DNA from 2 places in the Lysobacter sp. HA35 genome. Region 1 is predicted to be linked to the other one. Evidence: predicted binding sites of a transcription regulator. Region 1 holds the regulator's gene; the other holds the start of a gene.

Region 1 (3,718 bases):
CTGCGTGGCGGGCGTGGGATCGACGCCGGCGATCGCCGGGCCGTGGCCGCGATTGGAATGAAGATGCAGCGGCTCGTGCTGCGTGCCGACGATATCGCCAAGGCCCGCATGTACCGCGCGCACGAGTTCGACCACCCGCACGATGATCTGTCCGGTGAGGTCCTGGTAACCCTGCGCGAGCGACATCTCGGAAAAACGCGAACGAAGGCCGGCCAGCGCTTCACGCTGCGCATCGGTCTGCGGTTCGGGCAGCGCGCTGAGCAGTCGACCGCATTCGTCGATCAGGTCGAGCGTTCGCATGCTCGAGGATTCGGTGAGCTGCACGACGTGCTCGAGGCGCGAGCACGCGTCCGGCAGCGATGCCGCGCCGGTGCCGCGACCGTCATCACCCAGCGCGACCGAGAGCTCGCGCGCAAGCCGCACGAGGCCCTGCACCAGCGGCTGCGTGCGCCACGAGACGAGGCCGTCGATCGCAGCGCGACAGCCCGCATCGTCGCCGCTTTCCAGCGAGCGCAGTGCGGACTGCAGCGTTTCGACGATGGCATCGCGTTCGGGGGAAACGACGGCAGCGGCCGCGTTCATGCCGCGGCCTCGATGCGCTCGAAGATCTTGGCGAGCTTGTCCTGCAGCACCGCCGCGGTGAACGGCTTGATGACATAGCCGTTCACGCCGGCCTGCGCGGCTTCGATGATCTGCTCGCGCTTGGCTTCGGCGGTGACCATCAGCACCGGAATCTTCTGCAGCGCCGCATCGGCGCGCACATTCTTCAGCAGGTCGATGCCCGGCATGCCCGGCATGTTCCAGTCGGTGATGATGAGATCGAACTTGGCCTTGCGCAGCTCGACGAGCGCGCTGTTGCCGTCTTCGGCTTCGGTGGTGTCGAAGAAGCCGAGATCGTTGAGCAGGTTCTTGACGATACGGCGCATCGTCGAGAAATCGTCGACGATGAGAATCTTGATGTTCTTGTCCATGGACGGGTTCCGGGCGTTCCTAGGTGAGCTATCGGCGTGGCGAGCGCGTTCTTGAGGCGCCGCGCTGAAATTCAGAAGCGAGACAAAGGCAGCGCGTCGCAACGCGGGACGCGACACGCTTGCGACGCGCATCACATGTCGCAATGTCGGCCCCGGTAGATGCGCCGCAATGCTGACGGGTGCTCGCGCACCCGCGCTACTTCACGCCTCGACGTGCTCCGCCGCCGTATCGCGCCAATCGCCGAGGCGACCGCGCAGCCGCAGCATTGCTTGCCCGTGGATCTGGCAGACGCGCGATTCGCTGATGCCGAGCACCGCGCCGATCTCGCGCAGGTTCATTTCCTGCTCGTAGTACAGCGATAGCACCAGCTGTTCGCGCTCGGGCAGGTTGCCGATCGCTTCGCCGAGCGCCTGGCGGAACACGGTGTGTTCGAGTTCGCGCGCCGGGGTGACGTTGCAGCTGGCCGCAAGGCGCGGTTCGCCGTCGAAGTCGTCCATCTGCTCGTCGAGCGAAAGCAGCTGGCCGCGCGAGGCGTCCTCGAGCATGTGGTGGTAGTCGTCGACCGACACGCCGAGCACTTCGGCGATCTCCGATGAATTGGCCGCGCGGCCGTTGGCCTGTTCGACCTGGCGCGTCGCCGACACCACGTCGCGGTAGCGGCGATGCACGCTGCGCGGCACCCAGTCGCCACGACGGATCTCGTCGATCATCGAACCGCGGATGCGGATGGACGCATACGTCTCGAACGCCGCGCCCTGATCGGCCTGGAAGTTCTTCGCCGCCTCGATCAGGCCGAGCATGCCGGCCTGGATGAGATCGTCTACTTCCACGCTCGCCGGCAGACGCGCGGCAAGGTGATGGGCAATTCGGCGCACGAGTTCGCCGTGTCGCACGACCACCGCGGTGGCATCGAAGCCATCGCTCGCGGTGCGCGTCTGCTTGTATTGATTCGCTTTCACTGCGGTCGCCGTCATGCTCATGCCGTCGCACTCCGCGCTGTGGGGATGAGTCGTTCCATGAAGAACTCCACGTGGCCGCGCGGGCCGGAGGGCGTCTGCCACTGGCCGGCGCGCTTGGCGATCTCGCGGAAGGCCATCGACGAAGGAGCAGCCGGGAAGGCGTCGACGACGGCCTCCTGGCGCTGGATCGCGCGTCGCAGCCATTCATCGCGCGGGATCGCGCCGAGATAGTTGAGCGTGACGTCGAGGAACTTCGACGTCACGCGTTCGAGCTTGTCGTACAGCTGGCGGCCCTCGGACGGGTGACCGACCTGGTTCGCGAGCACCTGCACGCGGGTGAGGCCGCGCTCGCGCGACAGCACTTTGATCAGCGCGTACGCATCGGTGACGGATGCGGGTTCGTCGCACACGACAACGATCACGTCCTGCGCGGCCTGGCAGAAAGTCAGCACGCTGTCGGCGATGCCGGCGGCGTTGTCGACCACCATCACGTCGATCGGTGCATCGAGCTGCGAGAACGCGTGCACCAGGCCGATGTGCTGCGCCGGGGTGAGTTCGGTCATGTGGCGCTTGCCGCTGGCGGCCGGCACGACCAGCAGGCCGTTCGGGCCTTCGATCAGCGTGTCGGCGAGTTCGCAGCGGCCGGCGAACACGTCGCTGAGCGTGAAGCGCGGCGACAGGCCGAGCATCACGTCGACGTTCGCGAGGCCGAGGTCGGTATCGAGAAGCAGTGCGCGGTGGCCGGCGTTCTGCAGGCTCATCGCGAGATTCACGGACACCGAGGTCTTGCCGACGCCGCCCTTGCCACTGGCAACGGCGATGACACGCACCGGGCCGGCGGCATCGTTGGCGGGCGTGGCCATGCGCGTGGCGGCGATGGGATCAGGCGACGACATGGCGTTCCTCGGTGGCAAGCGGGTTGTCGGCGGCGCGACGGAGTTTTTCGATCTGGAGCACGAGTCGCGACGCATCCGCGGCTTCGAGGTCGGCCGGCACCTGCTGGCCCGCCGTCGTATATGCAAGGGGCAGGCCATGCTTGATCGCGACGGAAATCGCGCTGCCGAGGCGTCCGGTTTCATCGAGCTTGGTCAACACCACCGCTTCCGGCGCAGCCATGCGGTAGCGACGCACGGCTTCCGACATGTCCTGCTGTTGCAGGTTGGCCGGCAGCACCAGCAGCGAACGCAAATTGCGCGTCGCACGCAGCCACGTGACCTGGCTGAGCAGTGCCTTGTCGCGCGCCGCGTAACCTGCGGTGTCGACGAGCACGAGCGGGTAATCGACGAGCTGGTCGAGCGCGTCGGTCAGGCCTTCGGGGCCTTCGGCTTCGCAGACGGTGATGCCGAGCTTGCGACCGAGCGCATGCAGCTGCTCGCGCGCGCCGGGGCGTTCGACATCGGTGGTGACGAGCGCGACGTCGCGTGCGCGGTGGCGCTGCGCGAAACGTGCGGCGAGCTTGGCGAGCGTGGTCGTCTTGCCGGCGCCGGTCGGGCCGATCAGTGCGAACACGCCGCCGTCTTCGAGCGGTTCCGAACGCGCGATGGTGAGCATGCGCGCGAGCTCGGCGAGCAGCGGCGCCTTGACCTTCGCCGGCTCGAGCTTGGGATCGATGCGCTGCGCGATGGACTGCGCGAGCGTGTCGTCGATACCGTAGGCCTGCAGTGTTTCGAACGCGAGTGCACGCGCCGGCGAACCGCGCAGGCGCTCGAGTCCGAACTGGCCCATCTGGCGCTCGATCATCTGGCGCATCGAGCTCAGCTCGTTGCGCATGGCAACGATGGTCGGGT
Region 2 (3,718 bases), 1.5 Mb from region 1:
GGCCTCCGCGGCCGAAGTCGCGCCGTCGGTTTTCGTCGTCGCATTCTTGGGTGCGGTCGCAACGCCCGGAATCGGCACGATGTCGGGCGTAACGTTCGATGCGACGCCCGTCGTGCGCGGCCTGAGCGGGCCAGCATCCATAGAACGCGGCACCGGCGGTGGATCGTTCGGCCGACCATCGCCGGCGAGGCGCGGCTCATCGCTTTCCGCGGCGATGCGTTCGGCTTCCTGGCTCAGCACCACCAGCGAGATGCGGCGATTGCGCGCATCCGCCGGATCATTGCGATTGAACGGCACCGACGACGACAGACCGACGACGCGTGCGAGCTTCTCCTCGCGCATGCCGCCTTCGATGAGTGCGCGACGTGCGGCATTGGCGCGCTCGGCCGACAGTTCCCAGTTGCTGTAACCGATCTTCGCGGCGTACTGCGCGGTGTCGGTGTGGCCGGTGATCGCGACGCGGTTCGGCACCTGGTCGACGTACTTCGCGAGCTCGACCAGGATCTGCTTCGTGTAGCCCTTCAGCTCGGGCGAGCCCGAGTCGAACATCGGGCGGTTCATCGCATCGATGATCTGGATGCGCAGGCCTTCGGGCGTGATGTCGATCAGCAGCTGATCCTTGAACGGCTTGAGCGCCTGGCTCTGCGCGATCGCCTTCTCGAGTTGCTGCTTCAGCAGTTCGAGCTTCTTCTTGTCCGCCTGTTCGAGCGCCTTGCGTGCGGCTTCGTCGGCATTCTTGCCGTTGCCCAGACCTGGAACTTTCGCAGCGCCCGCGCCGGGCGGATTGCGCACCTGCGAGAACATCTTGATCGGCGTGTCGCCAGCCCCACCGGGGCCCATGCGTCCCTGCACCATCGTGCTGGTGCGGCCCTGCACGGCGCTGGGGTTCTTGAAGTAATCCGCGATGCCGCCGAGTTGTTCCTGCGGCATCTGCGCGACGAGCCACATCACCATGAAGAACGCCATCATCGCGGTCACGAAGTCGGCGTACGCCACCTTCCACGAACCGCCGTGATGCCCGCCGCCGCTCTTCTTGCGACGTCGGACGATGATGATGGGAGCCGGTTGCGCCGACATCGATCAGCCCTTCGCGGCCTTGAGGTCGGCTTCGAGGTCTTGGAACGTCGGGCGCACGTCGGAGAACAGAAGCTTGCGTGCGAATTCGATCGCCACGCTCGGCGCGTAGCCGCGCAGCGACGCGATCAGTGCCATCTTCACCACTTCGAACGCTTTGCCGTCTTCGTGCGCGCGGTTTTCCATCGCGCTGGCGATCGGGCCGACGAAACCGTACGACACGAGGATGCCGAGGAACGTACCGACCAGCGCCGACGCGACCTTCTCGCCGATCTCCGCGGGCGATGCGCTGCCGACGATCGACATCGTATTGATGATGCCGAGCACGGCCGCGACGATGCCGAAGCCCGGCAACGCGTCGCCCACCTTCTGCATGGAATGCGCGGGCTCGAGCGATTCGTGGTGGTGCGTCTCGAGTTCGTACTCGAGCAGCGACTCGAGTTCATGCGGTGCCATGTTGCCGCCGACGATCAGGCGCAGGCAGTCGGTGATGAAGTCGAGGATGTGATGGTCCGCGAGGACCTTCGGATACTTCTGGAAGATCGAGCTGTCCTGCGGCTGCTCGATGTGCGCTTCGATGGCCATCATGCCTTCGCGACGCATCTTCACCAGCAGCTCGTAGATGAGCTTGAGCAGGTCGACGTAGTCCTCGCGCTTGTACTTCGGGCCCTTCATCACGCCCTTGACGCCGGCGAGCGAGGCCTTGATCACCTTGATCGGGGTCGCGACCACCCACGAACCGGCGGCGCAGCCGACGATCACGATGATTTCGTTGAGGTGCCACAACGCGAGCAGCTTCCCGCCCACCATCGTGAAGCCGCCGAGCACGCTGGCGAGAACGACGACGGCGCCGATGATCAGATACATCCGTGTTTGCTCCCGACGCGGCGGATTCGACACCGACCGTATCGGCGATGGCCCGGCGATCTTGAGCAAAGCGGCCGTGGCGCGGGGCCTGCGTCGCATTACGGCCGCTTCGTGTTGGCGCTTCGGTCACGCCCGCGCGGCCAGCATCGGGGCCGGACCCCGCAGGAGCACGCCATGAATCCCACCACCCCGCAGCACGGCCGCAACCGCGACGCCGGCGCCCGCCTGTACGAGGACATGCCCTCGATCACCGACCGTGGCGATGCCGACACCGGCCGCGCCGACGACTCGTTCGGCCCGCCCGAGATCGGCGGCCCCGAGGAACCACGCTACGGCCGCGACGTGCAGAGCGACGAGGACCGCGCGCTGACCCGGTCGACGCACCGCGCCCATGCACGCGCGTCGCGGGCCGAAGAACGCCAGCCGCTCGGACTCGACGCTCACCGAGGAACTCAACGAGCGCTTCATGCACGACGAACTGCTCGACGCGTCGGAGATCCTCATCAGCGTCGACAGCGGCCGCGTGCTGCTGACCGGCGAAGTGCCGCAGCGCTGGATGAAGCATCGCGCCGAGGACATCGCCGATTCCGTCCGCGGCGTGGCCGAGGTCGAGAACCGCATCCGCGTCGACAACGGCGTCGCTTCGTTCGGCACGGGCGGCGCGGTGCGCAGCGGCCTGAACCAGCCGGGCAGCGGGTTTTCCAGCTCGCCGCCGAATGCCGACTGGCAGCCGCGCGACAACCGGGTCGACTGACGCCGCGACCGCCGCAAACGAAAACGCCCGCATCGCGCGGGCGTTTTCGCATCACAGGTACGAGTTGGATCAGAAGGCGAACCACATCCTCGCGAAGTAGGCGCGGCCATTCAGGCCGAACTGCACGCTCTCGTAGATGTGGCCGTTGTCGGTCTCGTTCGGGTCCTGCCGCGTCGGGAACACGTCGAACAGGTTGGTGACGCCGAGCGTGAGCTTGGCCTTCGGCGTGAACGAGTAGGTGCCGCTGATATCGGCCGAGGTCTTGGCGTCGTAGTGCTGGTTCGGAACGCCGGCCTCGGTGCCGGAGAACGTGCCGAGTTCCTGCGGGCCGAAGTGGATGATCTTCAGGTTCGCGTTCCACTGCGCACGCGTCCAGTCGAAACCGAGCACCGCCTTGCGACGCGGCGCGCCGTTCTCGACGAACAGGCGATCACGCTCCGGCAGCAGCGTGTCTTCGCGACCGGCCAGCGATGCCGGCGCGTTCACCTGCGTCACTTCGGTGCGGTTGAAGTTCGCGGCGAGGAACGTGTCGAGCGCACCGCCCCACAGCGTGGCGTGGTTCGACATGGTGACGTCGAGCCCGGTGGTCTTGGTGTCGACCGCGTTGACGAAGAAGCGCGCCACGCCCACGTCGCGTGCCTCGAGGATGGCGCCGATGTTCGGATCGTCGGTGCCGAACTCGCCGGTGAGGATGATGCGGTTGCTGATGTCGATACGGTAGGCGTCGACGGTGAGCGACAGCGCGCGCGACGGCGTCCACGTCAGGCCGAGCGTGCCGCTCTTGGACTTCTCTTCGGTCAGCGCCGGAATGCCCGCGGCCTGCGCGAGCGGGCTGTCGTTCGACGCGATCACGATGTCGACCGGCTGGCCGCTGATGAAGTCGGTGATCGTCGACGAGAAGTACTTCTGCTGCAGCGACGGCGCGCGGAAGCCGGTGCTGTACGAGCCACGCAGCAGCAACGTGTCGGTGGCCTTGAACGCGGCGGCGATCTTGCCGTCGACGGTCGAGCCGAAGTCGCTGAA

What was found. The regulator FliA, encoded in region 1, starts transcription of late flagellar genes. The targets are predictions, from matches to a motif close to TAAAGTTTNNCNNNCNNNGGCCGATAA.
Region 2: the regulator FliA is predicted to act here: its motif matches at 1,980-2,006, upstream of motA (flagellar motor stator protein MotA).

What each region holds. Positions count from the first base shown of each region.
Region 1 covers NZ_JBSSDY010000001.1:1,724,111-1,727,828, reverse strand. The annotation lists gene ACVWZN_RS08625 (protein phosphatase CheZ) at 1-582, opposite strand, end outside; gene cheY (chemotaxis response regulator CheY) at 579-971, opposite strand; gene ACVWZN_RS08615 (RNA polymerase sigma factor FliA) at 1,173-1,946, opposite strand; gene ACVWZN_RS08610 (MinD/ParA family protein) at 1,949-2,827, opposite strand; gene flhF (flagellar biosynthesis protein FlhF) at 2,814-3,718, opposite strand, start outside.
Region 2 covers NZ_JBSSDY010000001.1:174,120-177,837, reverse strand. The annotation lists gene motB (flagellar motor protein MotB) at 1-1,077, opposite strand, end outside; gene motA (flagellar motor stator protein MotA) at 1,081-1,941, opposite strand; gene ACVWZN_RS00965 (hypothetical protein) at 2,068-2,409, opposite strand; gene ACVWZN_RS00960 (BON domain-containing protein) at 2,408-2,695, shown strand; gene ACVWZN_RS00955 (TonB-dependent receptor plug domain-containing protein) at 2,765-3,718, opposite strand, start outside.